3 regions of the Lentzea kristufekii genome follow, and region 1 is predicted to be linked to each of the others. Evidence: riboswitches for the same ligand, from Rfam matches in the RefSeq annotation. Region 1 holds a riboswitch; each other region holds the start of a gene.
The links. Region 1 has a riboswitch for glycine ahead of gcvT (glycine cleavage system aminomethyltransferase GcvT). Riboswitches for the same ligand answer to the same signal wherever they lie in the genome.

Region 1 (7,607 bases):
CTTCGCGACCTCCGAGAGCCGCGGCCGCCGGGTGACACCCCGCCGCACGAGACCCCAGATCTGCGAGAGACCGGTGGCGAGATCACCCTCGACGTCGAGCTCCCCGCTCACGTACGCGCGGGCGAGCCCCAGTTCGTTCGGACTCCAGACGAGCCGCCGCAACGCGTCACGCGAGCGGATCACGAGCACCGTGCCGTCCTGCGGCCCGGCCACACTTCCGTCCCAAGCCCGAAATCCGATCGGCAACGGTGCACCCAGCACTCGTTCGGCCATTCCTGCCAGCTGACCTGCGACGACCACCCTGCACCTCCTGCGTGACCTGGCTCCGCCAGACGTTCGAGACGGGACGAGGTTCGGTTCGTTTCTGAACCGAGACGCAACCCGGGCCGTATGGCCTGGATAGAGCGAACGGATGGACGAGGAGGACATGAGTGTGATCCGACGTAACCGCATTGCCATCGGGCTCGCCGCGGGACTGGCAGTTGTGCTGGGTCTGGGTGTCTGGAGCGCCACTGGCAGTGGCACGAACTCCAAGCCGGTGGCACAAACCGAAACCGACCTGGGCGTCCTCGGTGACTACGGCGACGTGGGTCAGCCCCCGGTACTCCAGGAACCCGCGCAGGCACCCGAAGCCCCCGTACAGCAGCAGGCCCCGGAAACCCCGGCCGCGCAGCCTCCCGCCGCGCAGCCCCCGGCCGCCGCTCCGGTGAGTTCCTTGAAGCTGGTCGGCAAGCCCGTCGACAAGATGGGCCTCGTGGTCCAGGACGGCGACGGCCGCACGATGTACCGCTTCGACAAGGACACCCCGAAGCCGGAAGGCAAGTCCAACTGCAACAACCAGTGTGCAGTGACGTGGCCTCCGCTCCTCGCGGACACGATCCCGCAGGTCGAGGGCATCGACTCGAAGCTGGTCTCGCTGATCACGCGCGCTGACGGCAAGAAGCAGGTCGCGATCGACGGCTGGGCGCTGTACGCCTACTCCCAGGACCCGAAGCCGGGTGCCTGGAAGGGTCAGGGCGTCGGCGGTACCTGGTTCGTGATCCAGCCTGACGGCAAGCGCAACGTGGAATGCCTGCCCCCTGGCGTCACGGCACCCGCCGCCTAACCCCACAGCATCCCATTAGGACGGTCCACCTGAAACACACATCACCCTGACATGGTGAAACCCCGGCCCTGGGGAAGGGGCCGGGGTTCCCGTCGTTTCGCTCTCGGATCACAAACGCGAGGGGCGCCACCGGATCTTCCGGTGGCGCCCCTCGTGGTTCAGCGTCAGAGCGTGGAGTACAGCGGGTGCTTCGCCGCCAGCACCTCGACGCGCGCACGCAGCTCGTCGATCGCCGCGCCCGGCTTCAGGGCCTCCGCGATCACGTCGGCGACCTCGGTGAAGTCCACCTCGCCGAACCCGCGGGTCGCGAGCGCCGGCGTACCGATCCGCAGGCCGGACGTCACCATCGGCGGGCGCGGGTCGTTCGGCACGGCGTTGCGGTTGACCGTGATGCCGATCTGGTGCAGCACGTCCTCGGCCTGCTTGCCGTCCAGCTCGGAGTTGACCAGGTCGACGAGGACCAGGTGCACGTCCGTGCCCCCGGTCAGCACCTTCACGCCGGCCGCCGCGACGTCCGCCTGCGACAGGCGCTCGGCCAGGATCCGCGCGCCCTCGAGCGTGCGGCGCTGGCGGTCCGCGAACTCCGGCGAGGCGGCGTGCTTGAACGCCACCGCCTTGGCCGCGATCACGTGCTCCAGCGGGCCGCCCTGCTGGCCGGGGAACACCGCCGAGTTGATCTTCTTGGCGATGTCGGCGTCGTTCGACAGGATCACGCCGCCACGGGGACCGCCGAGGGTCTTGTGGGTCGTGGTCGTCGTGACGTGCGCGTGCGGCACGGGCGACGGGTGCAGGTCGGCGGCCACGAGGCCGGCGAAGTGCGCCATGTCGACCATCAGGTACGCCTCGACCGAGTCCGCGATGCGGCGGAACTCGGCGAAGTCCAGCTGGCGCGGGTAGGCGGACCAGCCGGCGACGATCAGCTTCGGCCGGTGCTCCTGCGCCAGGCGCTCGACCTCGGCCATGTCGACGCGGCCGTCGGAGTCCGCGACGTGGTACGGCACGACGTTGTAGAGCTTGCCGGAGAAGTTGATGCGCATGCCGTGCGTCAGGTGGCCGCCGTGCGCGAGGTCCAGGCCCAGGATCGTGTCGCCGGGCTGGAGCAGAGCGAACATCGCGGCCGCGTTGGCCTGCGCACCCGAGTGCGGCTGGACGTTCGCGAAACCGGCGCCGAAGAGCGACTTGATGCGCTCGATGGCGAGACGCTCGACGACGTCCACGTGCTCGCAGCCGCCGTAGTAGCGGCGGCCGGGGTAGCCCTCCGCGTACTTGTTGGTGAGGACGGAGCCCTGGGCCTGCAGCACCGAGACGGGCGTGAAGTTCTCCGAGGCGATCATCTCGAGCGTGCCCTGCTGGCGTGCCAGCTCGGCCGCAACGGCCTCGGCCACCTCGGGGTCGTACTCCGCGAGGGAGGCGTTGAACTGGTCGGACATCTGGAGGATCTCCCTACTTGGCGCGCTTGTAGAACGGAAGTGCGACGACCTCGACCGGCTGCTTCTTGCCGCGGACGTCCACCAGCAGTGAGGTGCCGGGCTCGGCACTGGCCTTCGACACGTAGGCCATGGCGACGGAGTAGCCGAGGGTCGGGGACAGCGCGCCCGACGTCACCTCGCCCACGACCTCGTCGCCGTCGAGCACCGCGTAGCCGTGGCGCGGGGCGCGGCGCTCGGGCGTCTTCAGTCCGACGAGGACCGAGTCCACCCCGGACTCGGCGACCTTGGTCAGCGCCTCGCGGCCCACGAAGTCGCCGGGCTTGTCGAGCTTCACCACGCGGCCCAGGTTCGCGTTGTAGGGCGTCAGCGACGTCGTGAGTTCGTTGCCGTACAAGGGCATCCCGGCTTCGAGACGCAACGTGTCGCGGCAGCCGAGACCGCACGGCTTGAGCTCGTGCGCCTCGCCCGCGGCCAGCAACGCCGCCCAGACCGCGGGCGCGTCGGCGGGCGCGACGAAGAGCTCGAAGCCCTCCTCACCGGTGTACCCGGTGCGGGCGAGCAGCGCGTCGACACCGGCCACGGTGGACGGGTACGAGGCGTAGTACTTGACCGTCGACAGGTCGGTCTCGGTCAGGCCGGAGAGGATCTCGACCGACTTCGGGCCCTGGATCGCGATCAGCGCGTAGTCGGTCGAGGCGTCCGTGACGACGGTGTCGAACCCGGCGGCACGCTCGACCAGGGCCTCGGCGACGACCAGAGCGTTCGAGGCGTTCGCGACGACCATGAACTCCTGGTCGCCCAGGCGGTACACGATCAGGTCGTCGATCACGCCGCCGTCGGCCTGGGTGATCATCGTGTAGCGCGCCTTGCCGACGGCCAGTGCCGAGATGTGGCCGACCAGCGCGTAGTCGAGGGCCTCACCGGCCTGCGGTCCGGTCAGGACGATCTCACCCATGTGCGTGAGGTCGAACAGGCCCGCGGTCGTGCGCACCGCGTGGTGCTCCGCGAGCTCGGACGAGTAGCGCAGCGGCATCCGCCAGCCCGCGAAGTCGGTGAACATCGCGCCGAGCTGCTCGTGCTCGGCGTTCAGAGGCGTGAGGCGGGACATCAGAACGCTCCTCCAGGGTGCGCCGAAGAGCCGGACGCGGCCGGCTGAGGCATCAGAAGAATGACACGGTCCATCGGAGACTCCTCACTAGAGCGAGCCTCCCCCTCTGTCATGAGCCTGAGAGCTTCGCCGCGCGGAGCGCGACTTGCACCGTGGGCGAGGCTGCTGATGAGCCTGCTTTCCAGAGTTGCCTTCGTCGTGCGGTATCTGTGCCTGAGAGATTCCGGGGAGGGATTGCTCCTTCGGCGCCCCTTCGAAAGGGGTCTCTTCCGCGCGACATCGACGGCCGTGTTCAGTTGTCAGCCCCAGACGCTAGCAGGCCAAACGTCACAGCGGGACGCCCTGCGCAGTCTTCTCGACCACCTTGCGCTCCGCCCAGAAGGACAGGAACGGGATCGTGCCGGCGACCAGCACCAGCGCGGTGCCCTTGATCGACCAGCGCAGCTTCAGCGCCAGGTCGACCGAAATCACCAGGTAGATGGCGTAGAGGAAGCCGTGGATCGGGCCGACGACCTTCATCGCGCCGTCCATGTCCGCGGCGTACTTGAGCACCATGGCCACGACCAGGAGCAACAGGAAGACTCCGACCACGTAAGCCATGACCCTGAACCGGGTCAACGCACCCTTCATCTGCCCGCCTTCGCTCAACGACCGTCCCGCGCGTTGAGGTCCGCGAGCATGCGGTTGTAGGCCGCGAGCTCCGCGTCTTCTTCGTCGTCGAAGTGCTCGACAGGCGCGGGTTTGACGGCGTCAACGGTAGCCACCGGGCGGGGAGCGGGCGCAACCGGCTCCGGTGCGAGATCCGCGTCACGGTTCTGGCGCGACAAACGGCGGAAACGCCACACCATGAAGAGGGGGAAGAGGCCGAAGAGCGGCCACTGGAGCACGTAACCGAGGTTCTGGAACGTGCCGCTGGCGGACTCGAAGCGCTGCCACTGCCACCACGCGAGCCCGCAACAGGCGACCAGCGCCGCCAGACAGGCGAACGCGATCAGCACACGCTGGGGAGTAAGGAGGCCGCGCACGACTTCCACACTACTTGGGTGAGGCCTCCTCACGGAGGCCACCCTGTGGGGGTCCGGGGGCTCGCCCCCGGCTGGGGCGTGGGGGCTTGGCCCCCATAGAACACGCGAAACGATTTCCGTGAGCGCGTTCCGCGAACATAGGGGCCCCAATCGTGGAGCCCCGTTCCCCACTACGCCACGCCGTCCCGGCGCTGCCTCTGCAGACGTGCGACGCACCAGGCTGCGGCAGAACCGCGGCGAAGGTGCTGGAGAACCGTCATCGGTCCCAGGCGCCGACCGAGGTCGGCAGGAGACAGGCCCGCCGCGCGGTAGTCGAGCGCGCGCTGGTCCAACGGGCTGATGCCCGCGTCCCACCACTGCTCGGCCTCGGCGACGTCGCCCACCAGCTGCCAGTAGCTCGCCGCGGCGGCGAGCAGTGCCTCGGGTGCCTCCGGCGCCCGCTTGCGCATCGCGGCCACGTAGGCCGGATCCGCCGAGTCGACCTTGACCAAGCCACGCGACCCGCTCCTGCCTCCCCGCTGCACGGGGATGCCTGGCGCCGAGGGGGGAGCCTCCGCGAGCCATGCGTTCTTGATCCGGTTCACCTCCTGCATCTCTGCGTCATCAGACCGTTCAGCCGCCCACTGCTGCAACAGCTCGTGGACCCCGGAGTCCTCGACCATATGTGCCTCCTCGTCGGTCGGGGATCGGCCATTGCAGCGGAAGGTATTCGGTAGGTCTGACAATCGCCAGACCCTGAATCCCCAGAACACCCGTTACCAGTGCGTGATTGGCCTCATTCCACCCATCCGGCTCAACGCGGACGGCCGAGGATCACCGACCGTCACTAGCTGAGCGGGGTGGCCGTGCCGAAGAGGCTCCTGATGAAGGTGATGATCGACTCCGCGCCCTGACGCAGCCAGCCGAGCACCTGCTGCACCGCCGAGGCGGACTGCTCGGGCTGGGTGATCAGGAGGAACAGCACCAGCGCGACGCCCGCCAGCACTAGCACCTTCTTGAGGTTCACAGGTACCTCTCCGTCCGTGTGGTTCACAGGTCGGGCGGCGGACCGCCCGTGTCACCCGTCATGGTCCCTCATTCACCCTTGCGATGAACAACGACCACGCCAAACTCCCCCGAGGTTCTGCCAGCGGCGCACGCCTGCACAGCGGCCAACGTCACCCGAATGGCGGCTAAAGACGGGCGCCAGCAGCGCCGATGTCCTGGGCACGAGGTGAACACGCAGCCCCTCGCATCCCACAGCTTGGAAGAGAGACTGTTGCACCGGCCCTCACCCGGATGCCGAACGTCCCCCATCACGCACCGTCACGCCCTCGTGGCGTTATTAATGCACACCCGCACATTCATCCAATTACTCCAGACCGCCGCAGTTCCATAATGCGCGCGTCCGCCACACCCATGTCGGCAAGCACTTCCCCGGTGTTCACCCCGGCGGAAACCGGGGCCGTGGGAACGGCCGCAGGAGTGCGGTCGAAGCGAGGCGCCGGCGCCGGATGCGGCGAACCGGACACGTCCACGAAAGTGGAGCGCGCCTCGTTGTACGGATGCCGAGCCGCCTCGGCAGGGGTCAGCACCGGAGCCAGGCACGCGTCCGTGTCCCGCGCGAGGTCGGCCCACTCGTCCCTCGGCCGGGTCTTCACCGCCGCCGCGATGCGTTCTCGCAGCTCAGGCCAGTTCGCCGGATCGTTGCGCGACGGTGCGTCCTCCAGCCCCAGCACGCGCACGAGATCCGCGTAGAACTTCTCCTCCAGCGCACCGATCGCCACGTACTTCCCGTCCGCGGCCTCGTACACGTCGTAGAACGGCACTCCACCGTCGAGCATGTTCTCGCCGCGCCCGCCCGACCACATGCCCGCGGACCGCATCCCGTGCAGGAACGTGGTCAGCAACGCCGCCCCGTCGACCATGGCGGCGTCCACCACCTGGCCACGTCCGGAGCGCTCGCGTTCGTACAGCGCGGCGAGCACGCCGAGGGCCAGCAGCAGCCCTCCCCCACCGAAGTCGCCGAGCAGGTTGATCGGGAACGACGGCGGCCCGCCGGCCCGGCCGAGGGGCTCCAGGGCACCCGCGACGGCGATGTAGTTGATGTCGTGACCGGCGCGGTCGGCCAGGGGCCCGTCCTGGCCCCAGCCGGTCATACGTCCGTATACGAGGCGCGAATTGCGGGCGAGGCACTGCGCCGGGCCGATGCCCAGCCGTTCGGTGACGCCCGGCCGGAAGCCCTCGATCAGCACGTCCGAGCGTTCGACCAGCTGCAACACCAGCTCGGCGCCTTCGGGCCTGCGGGTGTCGATCGCGATCGAGCGCCGGTTGCGGCCGAGGAAGTCGCCGGGGATCGTCGGCACGCTCCCCGGCTTGTGCACCTGGATCACGTCCGCGCCGAGGTCGGCGAGCACCATGGCACCGAACGGCGCGGGCGCGAGGCCCGCGAGTTCGACGACGCGAAGACCTGCGAGGGGACCGGTCACAGGGACCTCGCGATGATTTCCTTCATGATCTCGTTCGTGCCGCCGTAGATCCGCTGGACGCGGGCGTCGGACCAGGCACGCGCGATCGGGTACTCGTTCATGTAGCCGTAGCCGCCGAAGAGCTGCACGCACTCGTCGACGACCTTGCCCAACCGGTCGCTGGCCCACCACTTCGCCATCGCGGCGGCCGGGACGTCCAGCTCACCCTTCAGGTGCTTCTCGACGCACTCGTCGATGAAGGCCCTGGTCACAGCCGCCTCGGTGGCGCACTCGGCGAGCTTGAACCGGGTGTTCTGGAACCTCATCAGCTCCTTGCCGAACGCCGTGCGCTCCTTCACGTACTTCAGCGTCACGTCGACGGCCGCCTCGATGCCCGCGATGCAGCAGACGCCGATGATCAGGCGTTCCTGCGGCAGCTGCTGCATGAGCTGGATGAACCCGAGGCCCTCCTGGTCGCCGAGGAGGTTCGTG
Region 2 (7,607 bases), on a different contig from region 1:
CGACCACGCCGTGCAGCGTGGTGTGGAGCCGGGGTCACGCCTACGTGCTCGAGGGTTTCCGCGCCCGCTGGGTGGGTCGCGACGACCGGGGCCGTCCGCACGCCATCAGCGGCGCGGAGATGCAGCGCCGCGGCTGGACGTTCACCCGGACAGCCTGAGCGCCACCCCGCAAGAACGAACGATCCGCATACCCGCGACCAGTCGCACAGCGTGCCGTGACGCCATCCGGCAGCCCTTGCGCAGTCACTCGTTTAGAGTGCGGGTGTGCGTGATCCGGCTGATCGCCTGCTGACGATTCCGAACCTGCTCAGCGTGCTGCGGCTGGCCGGTGTTCCGCTTTTCCTGTACCTGTTGCTCGGACCCCGCGAAGACGGCTGGGCGCTGCTCATCCTCATGTTCGCGGGGTTCTCCGACTGGCTCGACGGCAAGCTCGCGCGCTGGCTCAACCAGATGAGCAACCTCGGCGCGCTGCTCGATCCCGCGGCCGACCGCCTCTACGTGTTCTGCACGTTGCTGGCGTTCGTGATCAGGGACATCGTGCCGCTCTGGGTCGCCCTCGTGCTGGTCGGGCGAGAGGTCGTCGTCGGCATCTGCCTGCTGATCCTGCGGCAACGCGGCTGGGGCACGTTCGAGGTGACGTACCTGGGCAAGGCCGCGACCTTCAACCTGCTCTACGCCTTCCCTCTGCTGCTGATCGCGCAGGGCGACTCGGCGTGGGCGCAGGTCGCCCAGCCGGTCGCCTACGCGTTCACGGTCTGGGGCGGAGCCCTCTACCTGTGGTCGGCGCTGCTGTACGTCTACCAGTTCTTCCTGGCCCTGCGGGTCACACCTCGCACGGTCGCGTGAAAAGATCACCCCATACAGGTTCAGCACGAGGAGCGCAGTCAGTTGATTCCCGAGGAGCTTCGTTACACCGAGGAGCACGAGTGGATCGCCAGCACAGGCGAGAACACGGTGCGCGTCGGCATCACCGACTACGCCCAGGAACAGCTCGGTGACGTCGTCTTCGTCCAGCTGCCCGAGGTCGGTCACACCGTGGCGGCGGGTGACACGTTCGGCGAGGTGGAGTCCACCAAGAGCGTGTCCGACCTCTACTCGCCGCTCGACGGCGAGGTGACCGCCATCAACGACGCGTTGGTCCAGTCGCCGGACGCCGTCAACACCGATCCGTACGGCGAGGGCTGGATGGTCGAGATCAGGCTGAACGACCCCGAGGCGCTGGAAGGCCTGCTGGACGCGGACGCGTACAAGGCGTTGGTGGAGAAGGAGTGACGTCGATCTTTCGCCGGATCTTCGGCCGGAAGGGGAGCCGCGCTGAAGGCGGTGACCCCAACGCGATAGGTTTTACCGGAAGTGACGGATCCAGCAGCAGGAGGAGAGCTCAGGTGAGCACGAACGACGGCCCAGGCGTTCCGCCGGAGCAGTCCCCGGAGCGGACCTCCGTCTTCCGGGCGGACTTCCTCCAGGAGATGGAAGGCGGCGCCGAGGCGCCCGCACAGGAGCCGGCCGTTGCCGGTGTTGACGCCCTTCCCGCCGGTTCCGCGCTGCTCGTGGTGAAGCGCGGCCCGAACGCCGGTTCCCGGTTCTTGCTGGACCGCGACACGACGAGCGCCGGGCGCCACCCCGACAGCGACATCTTCCTGGACGACGTGACGGTCTCGCGCCGGCACGCCGAGTTCCGCCGGGAGAGCGGCGAGTTCGTCGTCATCGACGTCGGCAGCCTCAACGGCACCTACGTCAACCGTGAGCCGGTCGACCAGGCCGTCCTCGCGAACGGCGACGAGGTCCAGATCGGCAAGTTCCGCCTCGTCTTCCTGACGGGTCCTGGCTCCGCGGGAGCCTGACGCGTGACGGCCGGGCGGCCACAACGCGGGGCCTCGAGCATCGGAGCTGTGCTCGCACAGCTTCGGCCCGAGTTCCCCGACGTCACCATCTCCAAGATCCGCTTCCTGGAAGCGGAGGGGCTGGTCCGCCCGGCACGCACCGCCTCCGGCTACCGCCAGTTCAGCGTGGCGGACGTCGAGAGGTTGCGGTTCGTGCTGTCCGCACAACGCGACAGGTACTTGCCGCTCAAGGTGATCCGCGAGCAGCTCGACGCCACCCCGGTGGACTCGGGCTCGATCTCGCGGCTCGAACTGCTGGCCCAGACCGGTTTCAGCGCGGAACAGCTGGTCCAGCTGGAACGCGACGGCCTGCTGCGCCCCGGCCCCGGCGGCCGCTTCACCACCGACGACGTCACCGCGCTCCGCACGATCCGGACGATGACCGGACTCGGCGTCGAGCGCGAGCACCTGCGCGCGGTCCGCGCGGCAGCGGATCACGAGGTGGTTCTGCTGAAGTCGTTCTCAGATTCCGAGACGGTCCGGGAATTGGCCGGCCTCTTCACCTCGTTGCACTCGTTGTTGGTGCGAGCGGGCTTGCGGCAGTCCTGATCAGTCGGTGGAGTGTGCCTTCTTGATCACGATCTGCCCGCAACAATTGAGCACTCGGCCCGCTTGGCGGGTAGCGTCGGAGAGGTACGCCGGGGGATGCTCGGGTGTGAAACCGGGTCGTCCCCGAACGGATTAGAGGGAGGCGAGGCCCGATGAGCGAAATGCGTGTCGTCGGCGTGCGGGTGGAGCTGCCCCAGAACCAGCCGATCCTTCTTCTGCGCGAAACCGAGGGCGAGCGGTACCTGCCCATCTGGATCGGCAGCGTTGAAGCCACGGCGATCGCGCTGGAGCAGCAGGGCGTTCGTCCTGCTCGACCGCTCACCCACGACCTCCTCAAGGACGTCATCGGGGCGCTGGGGCGCAACCTCGAACAGGTCCGGATCACCGACCTGCAGGAGGGCACGTTCTTCGCGGAGCTGGTGTTCGACGGCGACGTGCGGGTCTCCGCGCGGCCTTCGGACTCGGTGGCGCTGGCGTTGCGCGTCGGTGTGCCGATCCACGCCGAGGAGTCCGTGCTGGCCGAGGCGGGCCTGATCATCCCGGACGAGCAGGAGGACGAGGTGGAGAAGTTCCGCGAGTTCCTCGACTCCGTCTCCCCCGAGGACTTCCGCGGCGCGGACACGTAGACACGGCGGGGGTGCGGACGCCTGAGTTTTCAGGGTGTCGCACTCCGTCCCGTGCAGACGTGAGGGCAGTTCGTTTGGACGTCCCTCGATTGGACTACTTACGGTCGCATTGATCGCTAAACGATCACTAAACGTCACCTGAACGTGCTCGTTCGGGTGAGGGTATGACTCTCTACCTCAGGTTGAGGGTCGCATCTCCCCGCGCGTCGCGTTGACCTGCCATCGGACCGGTCTTACCGTCGAACTCGAGTGGACGTCGCTGCTTCGCGGAAGTGGACGCGGCGGCTTGACGGTCATGAGTTTCGTGGCCGTTCCGAGGGGAGGCAGGCGTGGTCGAGGAAGCGCCCTTGAGGGCCGAATCCGGGCTGCAGGGTGAACTGTTCCCGGACTCCTCGCTGCCGGACGAGCTCGTCGGTTACCGAGGACCCGCGGCATGTCAGATCGCGGGCATCACGTACCGGCAGCTCGACTACTGGGCAAGGACCGGTCTGGTCGCGCCGACGATAAGGATGGCGCACGGCTCCGGCAGCCAGCGGTTGTACTCCTTCAAGGACATCCTGGTGCTCAAGGTCGTGAAGCGGCTGCTGGACACCGGTGTCTCCTTGCAGAACATCAGGGTCGCGGTCGACCACCTGCGCCGCCGCGGCGTGCAGGACCTGGCGAAGATCACGCTCTTCTCCGACGGCACCACCGTCTACGAGTGCACCTCGCCCGAAGAGGTCGTCGACCTGCTGCAGGGCGGCCAGGGCGTGTTCGGCATCGCGGTCAGCGGTGCGATGCGGGAGATCTCCGGCACGATCCACGAGTTCCCGGCCGAACGTGCGGACGGCGTCGAGATCGCCCCGATGACCGAGGACGAGCTGACCCGCCGGCGTCGCGAGCGCGCCACCGGCTGACCGGCCTGATGATCGTGGCCGACTGGCGCTGGTGAGTGGCCGGTCGGCGGAAGCGCCCGGATCTTGTTGTTCCCTAGCGTTTCCGGCATGACGATCACCCCCTCCTATCAGGTCGTGAAGGTGCTGGAAGCGGCGGCGCAGCGCGCGGTCCGGCTGGAGTTCGGCTTCCTCGGCACCGAGAACCTGCTGATCTCGCTGATCGACACCGTCGGACCCGGCCGCAAGCTCGGCGTGAAGTCGCTGCGGGCCCAGGCGATGGCGCGGGGGCACGAGCACTGGGCGGACGTCGACGGTGGCGTCGTTCCCGAGGCTCATCCGGACGTCACGGCGTTGATGAACGTCGCCTGCGACCGCCTCCTCCTCGAGACCGTGCCGCCCGTCAGCCGCGCTCTGGAGGAGTGTCTGCTCGCGGCGGTCGCACGGGCCGGCGACGGCGTGCTGACCACGACCCACCTCTCGCTCGCGTTGCTGGAACAGGGTTCCGGACGTGCCGCCGACCTGTTCGTGCTGCGCGGAGTCGACGTCGAGGCGGTGGCCGCCGCGGTGCGGGCCGATGCCACGCGGCCCTACGCGGAGATCGAGGAAGCGCCCGCCGTGCGGTTGCTGCGCAAGGCGGGAGCACTTGAGGGGGACTCCGGCGGCGGGTACGTGCGCTGGCTGCTGCGCTGGGTCGCGCGCGGCCAGGGGCTGGGCGGGCCGGTGCTGACCGTCGTGCGCAACGAGGCCGGACGGCTGGCCGTGGCCGCGAGGCGAGAGGTGTCGTCCCGCGATCTGGTGGAGGCGGTGGTGTCGGTCGACCGCCAGTTGGAGGTGGCGGGCAGGAGGCTGAAGCCGGAGTTCGAGTCGGGCGGGGCGGCGGCGTTGCGCGAGGCGGGAATCGACCTGGCAGCGTTGCCCGTCAGCGGCGGCAAGGTGGAGCGTGCGGTGGAACGGGCGAAGCTCGTCGCGGCCCGTCGCGGCGACGCCGTCGTGGGCACCACGCATCTGCTCGTGGCGTTGCGCGACGACCCCGCGGACCCGGTCGCCGGGGCGCTCGCCGGTCTTCGGACTGAGATGTAGGTCGCGTCCCTAGGGACTACCTGAGCTGCCTGCGGGTATTCTTCTCGGGTAGTCGCTGAACTCTGGCGGGAGAGACCGGGCCCCGAGCCCGGCGCCGAAGGAGCAAGTCCCTCCCCGGGAACCTCTCAGGCATCCAGGACCGCCGAGCGAGACGCCTCTGGAAAGTGGATCACCAGGTGTTTTCTGGCGATCCCGCCGACGGTGAAAGCCCATCCTGACCGGTGGGTGAACCTCTCAGGCGCCCCTCGGGGTACGGACAGAGCGGGGAGGGCACCAGGACACGTGTGCCCGCAGCCCCCGGAGGCGTTTGATGACGCAGGACTCTGTTAATACCGACCCCCAGCAGGGGGCCCACCCCCTCCGGATTCCGCTCGCCGCTCTCGAGCACGGCACCCCGTTCGCCGACCGGCACGTGGGTCCGCGCCCCGCCGAACTCGCGCGCATCCTCGACGTCATCGGCGTCGGTTCGCTCGAGGAGCTGGCGCAGCACGCGGTGCCTTCGTCCATTCACGAGCGCGACCTCGTGCTGGACCTGCCCGCCCCGGCCACCGAGACCGAGGCGCTGGCCGAGCTCCGTGAGCTCGCCTCGCAGAACCGCCCGATGACGCAGATGATCGGCCTCGGCTACTACGACACCGTGACGCCGGGCGTGATCCTGCGCAACGTGCTCGAGTCGCCCGCCTGGTACACCGCGTACACGCCGTACCAGCCGGAGATCTCGCAGGGGCGCCTCGAAGCGCTGCTGAACTTCCAGACCATGGTCGGCGACCTGACGGGCCTGCCGGTCGCGAACGCGTCCATGCTGGACGAGTCGACCGCCGCCGCCGAGGCGATGACGCTGGTGCGCCGCGCCGGCAAGTCCAAGTCGAACAAGTTCGTCATCGACGCCGACACGCTGCCGCAGACGCTGGCCGTCATCGAGACGCGCGCCGAGCCGCTGGGCATCGAGATCGTCGTCGCGGACCTGTCGCAGGGCATCGAGGGACTGGGCCTGGGTGGCGACTTCTTCGGCGTGCTGCTGTCGTACCCCGGCGCGTCCGGTGTGGTGCGCGACCAGGCCGCGTTGATCGAGGAGATCCACGCCGCCGGCGCCCAGGCCGTCGTCGTCGCCGACCTGCTGGCGCTGACGCTGCTGCGCGCGCCGGGTGAGATCGGCGCGGACGTCGTCATCGGCACCACGCAGCGCTTCGGCGTGCCGATCGGCTTCGGTGGCCCGCACGCCGGCTACATGGCCGTCCGGTCCGGTCTGGAGCGTCAGCTGCCCGGCCGTCTCGTCGGTGTCTCCGTCGACGCCGACGGCTCGCTGGCCTACCGCCTGGCCCTGCAGACGCGCGAGCAGCACATCCGCCGCGAGAAGGCCACGTCGAACATCTGCACCGCGCAGGTGCTGCTGGCCGTGATCGCGTCCATGTACGCCGTCTACCACGGTCCCGAGGGCCTGCGTTCGATCGCGACCCGCGTGCACCGCCTGGCCACCGTGCTCGCCACGGGCCTGTGCGAGGCCGGGCTCGACGTCGTGCACGGCGAGTTCTTCGACACCGTCCAGGTGCGCGTCGAGGGCCAGGCCGCCGCTGTCGTCGAGAAGGCGCGCGAGGCCGGCATCAACCTCCGCAAGGTCGACGACGACGTCGTGGCAATCGCTTGCGACGAGAAGACGACGCGTGCGCACATCGTCGCGGTGTGGGAGGCCTTCGGTGTCACGGGGTCCGATGTGGACGCCATCGACGCCGACACCGCCGACGGCATCCCGGCCGACCTGCGCCGCACCTCGGACTACCTGACCCACCCGGTCTTCCACGCGCACCGCTCCGAGACCGCGCTGCTGCGCTACCTGCGCGCGTTGTCCGACAAGGACGTCGCCCTGGACCGCAGCATGATCCCGCTCGGCTCCTGCACGATGAAGCTGAACGCCACCGCGGAGATGGAGTCCATCACGTGGCCGGAGTTCTCGACGCTGCACCCGTTCGCGCCGGTCGAGGACGCCAAGGGCCTGCTGAAGATCGTCTCGGACCTGGAGGCCTGGCTCGCCGAGGTCACCGGCTACGACGCGGTGTCGCTGCAGCCCAACGCCGGTTCGCAGGGTGAGTTCGCGGGCCTGCTCGCGATCCGCGCCTACCACCGCGCGAACGGCAACGCCGACCGCGACGTCTGCCTGATCCCGTCGTCCGCCCACGGCACCAACGCCGCGTCCGCCGTCATGGCCGGTATGCGCGTCGTCGTCGTGAAGTGCGACGACAAGGGCAACATCGACATGGGCCATCTGCGCACCACGGTCGCCGAGCACGCCGACGACCTCGCCGCGATCATGATCACCTACCCGTCGACGCACGGCGTGTACGAGGACACCGTCCGCGAGGTCTGCGGCCTGGTCCACGACGCGGGCGGTCAGGTGTACGTCGACGGCGCGAACCTCAACGCGTTGATCGGCCTGGCCCGCTACGGCAAGTTCGGCTCGGACGTCTCGCACCTGAACCTGCACAAGACGTTCTGCATCCCGCACGGCGGCGGTGGCCCCGGCGTCGGCCCGATCGGTGTGAAGTCCCACCTCGCCCCGTTCCTGCCGAACCACCCGCTGCAGCCGACCGCGGGACCGG
Region 3 (7,607 bases), on a different contig from region 1:
GATCGCGTTGCTCGTCACCAGCAACACGTTGGGACAGCTCGTGATGAAGCTCGGCGCGGGCCGGGCGATGCTGCTCGGCATGACGATCGTCGCGGGCGGCGTGGCACTGCTGTCCGTCGGCACCACCTACCCGCCGACGCTGGCCGGGCTGATCCTCATCGGCGTGGGGGTCGGTGTGTCCCAACCGGTCGCGGTCAACGCGCTGATGGGCTCGATCCCACCGGAACGGGCCGGAATCGCGTCCGGGCTGTCGGGCACGCTGACGGAACTGGGTTCCTCGTTCGGCATCGCGGTGCTCGGCGCGTTGCTCTCGGCGCGGTTCGTGGCATCGCTGCCGGACGGCGTTCCTGGGCGGTCGCTTTCAGAGGCGCTGCACAGCGGAGCGGACCTCACCGTCGTGCGCGAGGCGTTCTCGAACGGCATGAGCGTCAGCCTGGTCATCGGCGCCGTCGCCGTGTTCCTGGGAGGTGTTGTGGCCAGCGTGTTGCTCCGGCGTGCATAGGATCGCCGGTGTGGACAGCGTGTGGTTCAGCAAGCCCAGGCCCAGCAGCGGTCAGCCTCTCGGCCTGAGCCGGGAGGCGATCGTCCGCAAGGCGATGGAGATGCTGGACGCGCACGGTCTGCAGAAGCTCTCGATGCGCAAGCTCGCGGCCGAACTGGGCGCGGCGCCCATGTCCCTCTACTGGCACGTGCCGACGAAGGACGCGCTGATCGAGCTCTGCCTCGACGAGATCTACGGCGAGTTCACCCTCCCCGATTCCGAGACCGACTGGGAGACCGCGGTGCGCGGGATGATGCGCGAGCTGCGTCAGCTCGCGCTCAAGCACCCGTGGTGGATCCGCGGGATCGGGGAGTTCAACACCATCGGTCCGAACGCCGTGGCGTACGCGGACGCCATGTTCGGGCCGATGCTGCGCGCCGGACTGTCGACCGTGGCCGCTGCCCAGTCGATCTCCACGGTGGGCAGCTTCGTCAACGGGTACGCGATCGCCGAGGTCAACTTCATCGGCCGCGGCGGGATGGACTCGCCGCCACCGGACATGGACAAGATCGCCGACCTCTACCGGGACAAGCACCCGCAGTACGTCGCGATGCTGGACGAGAGCGAGTTGTGGTCGCTTGAGCGCCAGTTCGAGTTCGGGCTGGACTGCGTGATCGAGGGCGTCAAGGCGAAGCTGGAGGCGTTGCGGTCGTGAGCACCGGCGCCGGACAGGCGAAACCCCCGCAGCGATTCACGCGTGCGGGGGCCTCAGTCATCCAGTTGGCTTTCAGACGACGGTCTCCAGCGGCGTGTGCACGAGCCCGGTCGCCTCGGCCACCGGGCCGTTGGTCAGCAGACCGGCGTGGACGTTCAGGCCCAGGGCGAGCGAACGGTCGTCCTTGAGCGCCTTCTCCCAGCCCTTGTCGGCCAGCGCGACGGCGTAGGGCAGCGTCACGTTGGTCAGCGCGTAGGTCGAGGTGCGCGGGACGGCGCCCGGCATGTTCGCGACGCAGTAGAACACCGAGTTGTGGACCTCGTAGGTCGGCTCGGCGTGCGTGGTGGCGCGGGAGTCCTCGAAGCAACCGCCCTGGTCGATGGCGATGTCGACGAGCACCGAACCCGGCTTCATCTCGGCGACGAGCGCGTTCGAGACGAGCTTCGGGGCCGCGGCACCGGGGACGAGCACGGCACCGATGACCAGGTCGGCCTCGCGGACGGCCTGCTCGATCGCGAACGAGTTCGAGGCGAGCGTGCGCAGACGGCCCTGGAACTGGGCGTCGATCTGGCGCAGGCGGTCGACGTTGGTGTCGAGGATCTGCACGTCCGCGCCCATGCCGACGGCGATGGTGGCCGCGTTGACGCCCGCCACGCCGCCGCCGATCACGACCACGCGGGCCGGGGCGACACCGGGGACGCCGCCGGGCAGCACGCCGCGGCCGCCGGAGGGCTTCATCAGCGCGAACGCGCCGACCTGCGGGGCCAGCCGGCCCGCGACCTCGGACATCGGGGCGAGCAGCGGCAGCGCGCGGTTCGGCAGCTGCACGGTCTCGTAGGCGATGGCCGTGGTGCCGGACGCGAGCAGCGCCTCGGTCAGCGGCTTGTCGGCGGCGAGGTGCAGGTACGTGAAGAGGGTCTGGCCGGCGCGGAGACGGGGGTACTCCTCGGCGATCGGCTCCTTGACCTTGAGGACCAGGTCGCCCTCGGCCCAGACGTCGTCGGCGGTCGCGAGGACCTTGGCGCCCGCGGCGAGGTACTCCTCGTCGGTGATCGCGGAACCGAGACCGGCGCCCTGCTCGACGTAGACGTCGTGCCCGCGGCTGGTCAGCTCGTGCGCACCGGCAGGGGTGAGAGCGACGCGGTACTCGTGGTTCTTGATCTCGCGAGGAACTGCGATCCGCACGATGACTCCTCCGTTCGGTGGCTGACATCTCACAATGTGAGGCAGCCACAAGGTCATGTCACTGTGCAGATCGCACTATCTGATACCCCGCTGGTTGTTCATCTGGGACAAAGCGACCTGAGGCCGGTTCGCGTTCCGCTCGACCGTCCCGCGTTGACACTCGGCGGGGGCCGCACATAGCGTTCGCCCCGGACAACTGAACACCGGCCGCGGCGCGCCAGCGCCAGAACCCGCGTGGGAGAGACCTCGACGAACTGGTCGAGGCGCCGAAGGGGCAAGCTCCCGCACACTCTCAGGCAGCAAGACCACCCGGGGTAGGCAACTCTGCACGGCGGAGGGGGCGCAAGTTTCCTGACCCGTCACAGCCAGAGGAGTCGCGCCGTGGAGTTCCCCGAGAACCTGCTCTACACCGTCGAGCACGAGTGGGTCGACTGGACGCCTGGCACCCAGGACCCGCTGACCTGCGGAATCACCGAGTACGCGGCTGACGCGCTCGGCGACATCGTCTTCATCCAGCTGCCCGAGGTCGGTGCCGAGGTCGTCACCAACGAGGTCTGCGGCGAGCTGGAGTCCACCAAGTCCGTGAGCGACCTGTTCTCGCCCGTCACCGGTGAGGTGATCGAGGTCAACAGCGCCGTCGTGGACGACCCGGCCGTCGTGAACAGCGACCCGTACGGCGCCGGCTGGCTGTTCAAGGTCCGCGTCGACTCGGCCGAGAACCTCCTCACGGCGGCGAAGTACGCCGAGCTCACCAAGTCTGACTGACCGCCCCACCACCACGAAGGACTGATCAGTGGCGATCAGCGTTTTCGACCTTTTCTCCGTCGGCATCGGACCGTCCAGCTCCCACACGGTCGGACCGATGCGCGCGGCCGCGATGTTCGTCGAGAAGCTCGGCGCGCGTGCGTCCGAAGTGGACCGCGTGCACGTCGAGCTGTTCGGCTCGCTCGGTGCGACCGGACACGGCCACGGCAGCCCCAAGGCCGTGTTCCTCGGCCTCGAAGGCAACCTCCCCGAAGAAGTCGATCCCACCGCCGCGGCCGCCCGCGTCGAGGAGATCATCTCCACCGGGCGGCTGAAGCTCGGCGGCACGCACGAGATCGGCTTCGTGCACGACCGCGACCTCGTCATGCACCGCCGCAAGTCACTCCCGTTGCACCCCAACGGGATGAGCTTCGAGGCGTTCGCGGACGGCAAGTCGGTCGAGCACGCCGTCTACTACTCGATCGGCGGCGGTTTCGTCGTCGACGAGAACGCCAGCGGCACCGACCGGATCAAGCCGGACTCCACGCCGTTGCCGCACCCGTTCCTGACCGGCGACCAGCTCCTCGCGCGCTGCCGCGAGACCGGCCTGTCGATCAGCGAGATCATGATGGCCAACGAGCTGTCGTGGCGAACGGAAGCCGAGATCCGCCAAGGACTTCTGCACATCTGGCACGTCATGCAGGAGTGCGTCGAACGCGGCTGCAACGAGCACGGCATCCTGCCCGGCGGCCTGAAGGTCCGCCGCCGCGCCGCCGAAATGCGCAAGACGCTGGAGAAGGAGCACTTCGTCACCGACCCGTTGCGGGTCATGGACTGGGTGACGCTCTTCGCGCTGGCCGTCAACGAGGAGAACGCGGCGGGCGGGCGTGTCGTCACCGCGCCGACCAACGGCGCGGCCGGCATCGTCCCGGCGGTCCTGCACTACTACACGAAGTTCGTGCCGGGAGCGTCCGACGACGGCGTGGTCAGGTTCCTGCTGACCGCAGGTGCGATCGGCGTGCTGTTCAAGGAGAACGCGTCGATCTCCGGTGCCGAGGTCGGTTGCCAGGGCGAGGTCGGCTCGGCCTGCTCGATGGCCGCCGGCGGCCTCGCCGAGGTGCTCGGCGGCACCCCCGAGCAGGTCGAGAACGCCGCCGAGATCGCCATGGAGCACAACCTCGGCCTGACGTGCGACCCGATCGGCGGCCTGGTGCAGATCCCGTGCATCGAACGCAACGCCGTCGCGTCCATCAAGGCCATCACGGCCGTGCGCATGGCTTTGCGGGGCGACGGTTCGCACTTCGTGTCGCTCGACAAGGTCATCAAGACCATGCGGGACACCGGCAAGGACATGTCGGTGAAGTACAAGGAGACAGCTCGCGGCGGACTCGCCGTGAACGTCATCGAGTGCTGATCTCCAACACGCGCTGCGCGTTCCGGTTGTCCAATCCGGACGGCGGAACGCGCAGCGCGGGGAAGAGCGAGCTCGTACCGCTCAGCGGGCGTCGTACGCGGCCTGCGCGGCCAGCACCTCGGGCATGCGGCCCTCGAGCAGGTGGATCAGCGACAGCAACCGCTCGGCCGTGTCGCGGCCCAGCGGCGTGAGGCTGTAGTCGACGCGGGGCGGGTTCGTGTTCTGGGCTTCCCGGAGCACGAGCCCGTCGCGCTCCAGCGCCTGCAACGTCTGGGACAGCATCTTCTCGCTGACCCCGTCGACGCGGCGGCGCAGCTCGTTGAAGCGCAGCTGCCCGTCGGCGAGCGCGGTCAGCGTCAGGCTGCCCCACCTGCCGGTGATGTGCTCCAGCGTGGGACGCGACGGGCACGCTTTCGCGAACACGTTGTAGTCCATAGCGGGATCATACCTGGTCACAACGCTAACTGAAAGTAAGTGTGAGAGCTCTCCGCGTCGGGAGAGCTCTCACACATCAGAACGGCCAGGTGGCGTTCTGACCTGCTTCGAGCAAGGGGACCATGCGAAAAGTGGCGTCCGTGAGGCCGCCAAATTCGTGCCGGTTCGCCTTGCCGGTGGCGTACGCGGCGTTGCGGTAGCCACCGAGGTTGAACCCGTAGATCGGCACGTGCGCGGGCACGACGTCCGAGACACCCTGCCCGTGGTACCCGGACATCGTCTGCATGTCCGAGATGACGAACACGCGGTCGTGGCCCCGGTAGGAGCGCTTCAGCGACCCGACGATGTCGGTGCCGTGCCCGACCTCGCCGATTCGCTTGAGGAACCGGTCGACCTCGCGGATGACCGATGCGCCCGGCTTGACGTCGTGCCGGAACGTGCCGTCCGCGAACCCGACCACGTCGACCTGCTCGCCCTTCGCGCCCAGTGCGACGCCGAACACCGCCGCGGCCTTCGCCGGGGTGACCTTCGACCGCGCCGAGATCGCGCCGGTCGTCATCGACGCCGAGGTGTCGACGAGGATCAGCGAGCGGCCGGGCAGGGCGGGCAGGTTCGACAGCGACGCCTGCAGTGCCTGGTCCAGGGCGTGGCCCCAGCGCAGGCTCGGCGCCGCCTCGTAGGCGGACAGGAAGCGGAACGGGAACTGCCGCGAGCGCGCCACCTGACCGGGGTCGGCCAGTCGAGCGGCGACAGCGGCCGCGGCCTCGTCGGACATGCCGGCCTCGTCGAAGTTCCTGAGGTTCCTGAGCGCGGCCATGTACCCCATGGACGGCGCGAGCGCCTCCCACACCTCGCGAGTCAGCGGTCCCTGCAGCCAGCCGGCCACGGACTCCCACGTCATCCCCGCCCGGCGCAGCACGTCGACGGCGTCGGGACGTTCGAACAGCGCGCGGCGCTGCTCGACCGGCCACGCCATCAGCTCCCGCCGTGCCGCGATCACGCGCAGGTCGGCGGGCACGTCGGCGTCGGCGGAACGGCGGCGGTCCAGCACGTGCTGGAAGAGCGCGCCCTGCCACGGAGCGGCAGGCGAGGGGTGCGCGAGGTTCAGCACGTCGGCCATGCGGAAGCCACGGGCGTCGCTGTCCCACTTGAGGACCGCGCGCTCGTTGTAGAGGCGCCCGACGGCGTCGGCGATGCCGCGCTTGATCGGCTTCGGCACGCGCCGGCCGTTCTGGCTCGTCCAGTAGGCGAGGAGTTCGCCTGGCTCGTCGGCGCGCTGCAGCACGGAGGCCACGACGGCGCGGTTGGTGACGCCGGCGTCGGACTCGGCCACGAGGCGCGCGAGCACGAACTCGGCCGCGCCGACGAGCGACGCCGTGCGCATGTTCGCCTCGCTGCGCAGCCACTGGAGCAGGCGCGCGGTCCACTCGGGATCCGACACGGCGGCCTTGTGCACGAGCTGGGCGAAGCGGTTGTCGCGCTGAGAGCCGGACTCGTAGAAGGTGTCCTCGCCGCCCATGTTCGACACGGCGAGCAGGAACAGCTCGGACTTCGTGTCGCGGGCGTAGCCGTCGCCACCCTCGTAGGTGACGCCGGTCGGTGCCGGCGCTGTCGTGACGGGGCTGGTGGCCGCCGGACGCGCGCGGAAGATGTTGAACTTCGCCATTGGCTCTTCCCCCTCGAAGAAAAACAAAGGGAGCCCACAAACCCCACACGTGTCCGAGATCAAGGTCGCGGAAGGTACGTAGCTGCTCTGCCATTTGAGCTACAGCCGGTTTCCCGTCTGGCGGGACTCGAACCCGCAACCCGCCCATTAACAGTGGAAGTAACCCTCTGCTTCGCACCGGACACGTGTGGAGTTGTGCGCTCCCGAGATCAAACTCGCCAACGGTGTGTTTGCGTTTTGAAGACGAAGTAACCGTTGGCTTCGCACCGGGTGCGATTTCTATGCAACCACACCTGGCCAGCGGTTTAATTCCGGCCGATGTGGAGTTTTGGACGCCCGAGATCAAATCGCGGAGGGTGACGTGCTCACCGGGGTGAGCAGAGACCGGCCGGAACCGGCCTCAGGAGTCGAACCTGAGCAATCACCGAAGTAACCCTTCGCTGCGCACCGGGCGCACACTCATACAACCACACCGCGCAAAGGGTTTTCCTAAGGCGCCGCCTTCACGAGCCGGCGCAGCATGTAGAACAGGCCGACCGTCAACAGGAAACCGACGGCGCTGATCATCACGATCTGCTCGACGGTGTCCGCCTGCGATCCGGCGAACACGTAGGCGGCGCAAATCGGGACGGTTCCGACGAGGGTGAACGACATGAAGGTCCGGAAAGACACCCGCGACACCCCGGCCGACACCGACACGGTCTCCGCCATCATCGGAATGCCGCGCGCCACCCCGAAGAACCAGGGCCCGAACTGACGGCCCCAGCGCCGCATCTCGGTCAGCTCCTCGATGGTGACCACCCGGCGCACCAGCCACGGGCCCGCGAACCGCCCCAGGGCGTACCCTGCGGCAGAGGAACCCAGGGATCCGACGACCGCGAGTGCCAGCCCGAGGGGCAGGCCGAGTGCCGTTCCGGCCAGCACGATGAGCGGGGTGGACGGCACGGGCAGCAGCACGTCCACGACG

Region 2: it holds a riboswitch for glycine, as region 1 does, so the genes downstream of both, gcvP (aminomethyl-transferring glycine dehydrogenase) here and gcvT (glycine cleavage system aminomethyltransferase GcvT) in region 1, are expected to answer to the same signal.
Region 3: it holds a riboswitch for glycine, as region 1 does, so the genes downstream of both, gcvH (glycine cleavage system protein GcvH) here and gcvT (glycine cleavage system aminomethyltransferase GcvT) in region 1, are expected to answer to the same signal.

Annotation. Positions count from the first base shown of each region.
Region 1 covers NZ_JAXAVV010000001.1:232,426-240,032, forward strand. Annotated here, with positions in the region: gene SK571_RS01170 (cyclopropane-fatty-acyl-phospholipid synthase family protein) at 1-273, opposite strand, end outside; gene SK571_RS01175 (COG4315 family predicted lipoprotein) at 428-1,105, shown strand; gene glyA (serine hydroxymethyltransferase) at 1,270-2,535, opposite strand; gene gcvT (glycine cleavage system aminomethyltransferase GcvT) at 2,549-3,643, opposite strand; glycine riboswitch at 3,743-3,833, opposite strand; glycine riboswitch at 3,835-3,925, opposite strand; gene SK571_RS01190 (DUF3817 domain-containing protein) at 3,971-4,273, opposite strand; gene SK571_RS01195 (hypothetical protein) at 4,288-4,641, opposite strand; gene SK571_RS01200 (transcriptional regulator) at 4,839-5,330, opposite strand; gene SK571_RS01205 (hypothetical protein) at 5,495-5,674, opposite strand; gene SK571_RS01210 (CaiB/BaiF CoA transferase family protein) at 6,012-7,136, opposite strand; gene SK571_RS01215 (acyl-CoA dehydrogenase family protein) at 7,133-7,607, opposite strand, start outside.
Region 2 covers NZ_JAXAVV010000014.1:235,713-243,319, reverse strand. Annotated here, with positions in the region: gene SK571_RS28015 (hypothetical protein) at 1-158, shown strand, start outside; gene SK571_RS28010 (CDP-alcohol phosphatidyltransferase family protein) at 265-846, shown strand; gene gcvH (glycine cleavage system protein GcvH) at 889-1,272, shown strand; gene garA (glycogen accumulation regulator GarA) at 1,386-1,844, shown strand; gene SK571_RS27995 (MerR family transcriptional regulator) at 1,893-2,432, shown strand; gene SK571_RS27990 (bifunctional nuclease family protein) at 2,585-3,058, shown strand; gene SK571_RS27985 (MerR family transcriptional regulator) at 3,388-3,954, shown strand; gene SK571_RS27980 (Clp protease N-terminal domain-containing protein) at 4,042-5,013, shown strand; glycine riboswitch at 5,070-5,165, shown strand; glycine riboswitch at 5,169-5,275, shown strand; gene gcvP (aminomethyl-transferring glycine dehydrogenase) at 5,324-7,607, shown strand, end outside.
Region 3 covers NZ_JAXAVV010000026.1:113,219-120,825, forward strand. Annotated here, with positions in the region: gene SK571_RS37990 (MFS transporter) at 1-502, shown strand, start outside; gene SK571_RS37995 (TetR/AcrR family transcriptional regulator) at 513-1,196, shown strand; gene ald (alanine dehydrogenase) at 1,269-2,381, opposite strand; glycine riboswitch at 2,607-2,699, shown strand; gene gcvH (glycine cleavage system protein GcvH) at 2,763-3,146, shown strand; gene SK571_RS38010 (L-serine ammonia-lyase) at 3,175-4,539, shown strand; gene SK571_RS38015 (winged helix-turn-helix transcriptional regulator) at 4,621-4,974, opposite strand; gene SK571_RS38020 (TROVE domain-containing protein) at 5,051-6,640, opposite strand; gene SK571_RS38025 (TVP38/TMEM64 family protein) at 7,130-7,607, opposite strand, start outside.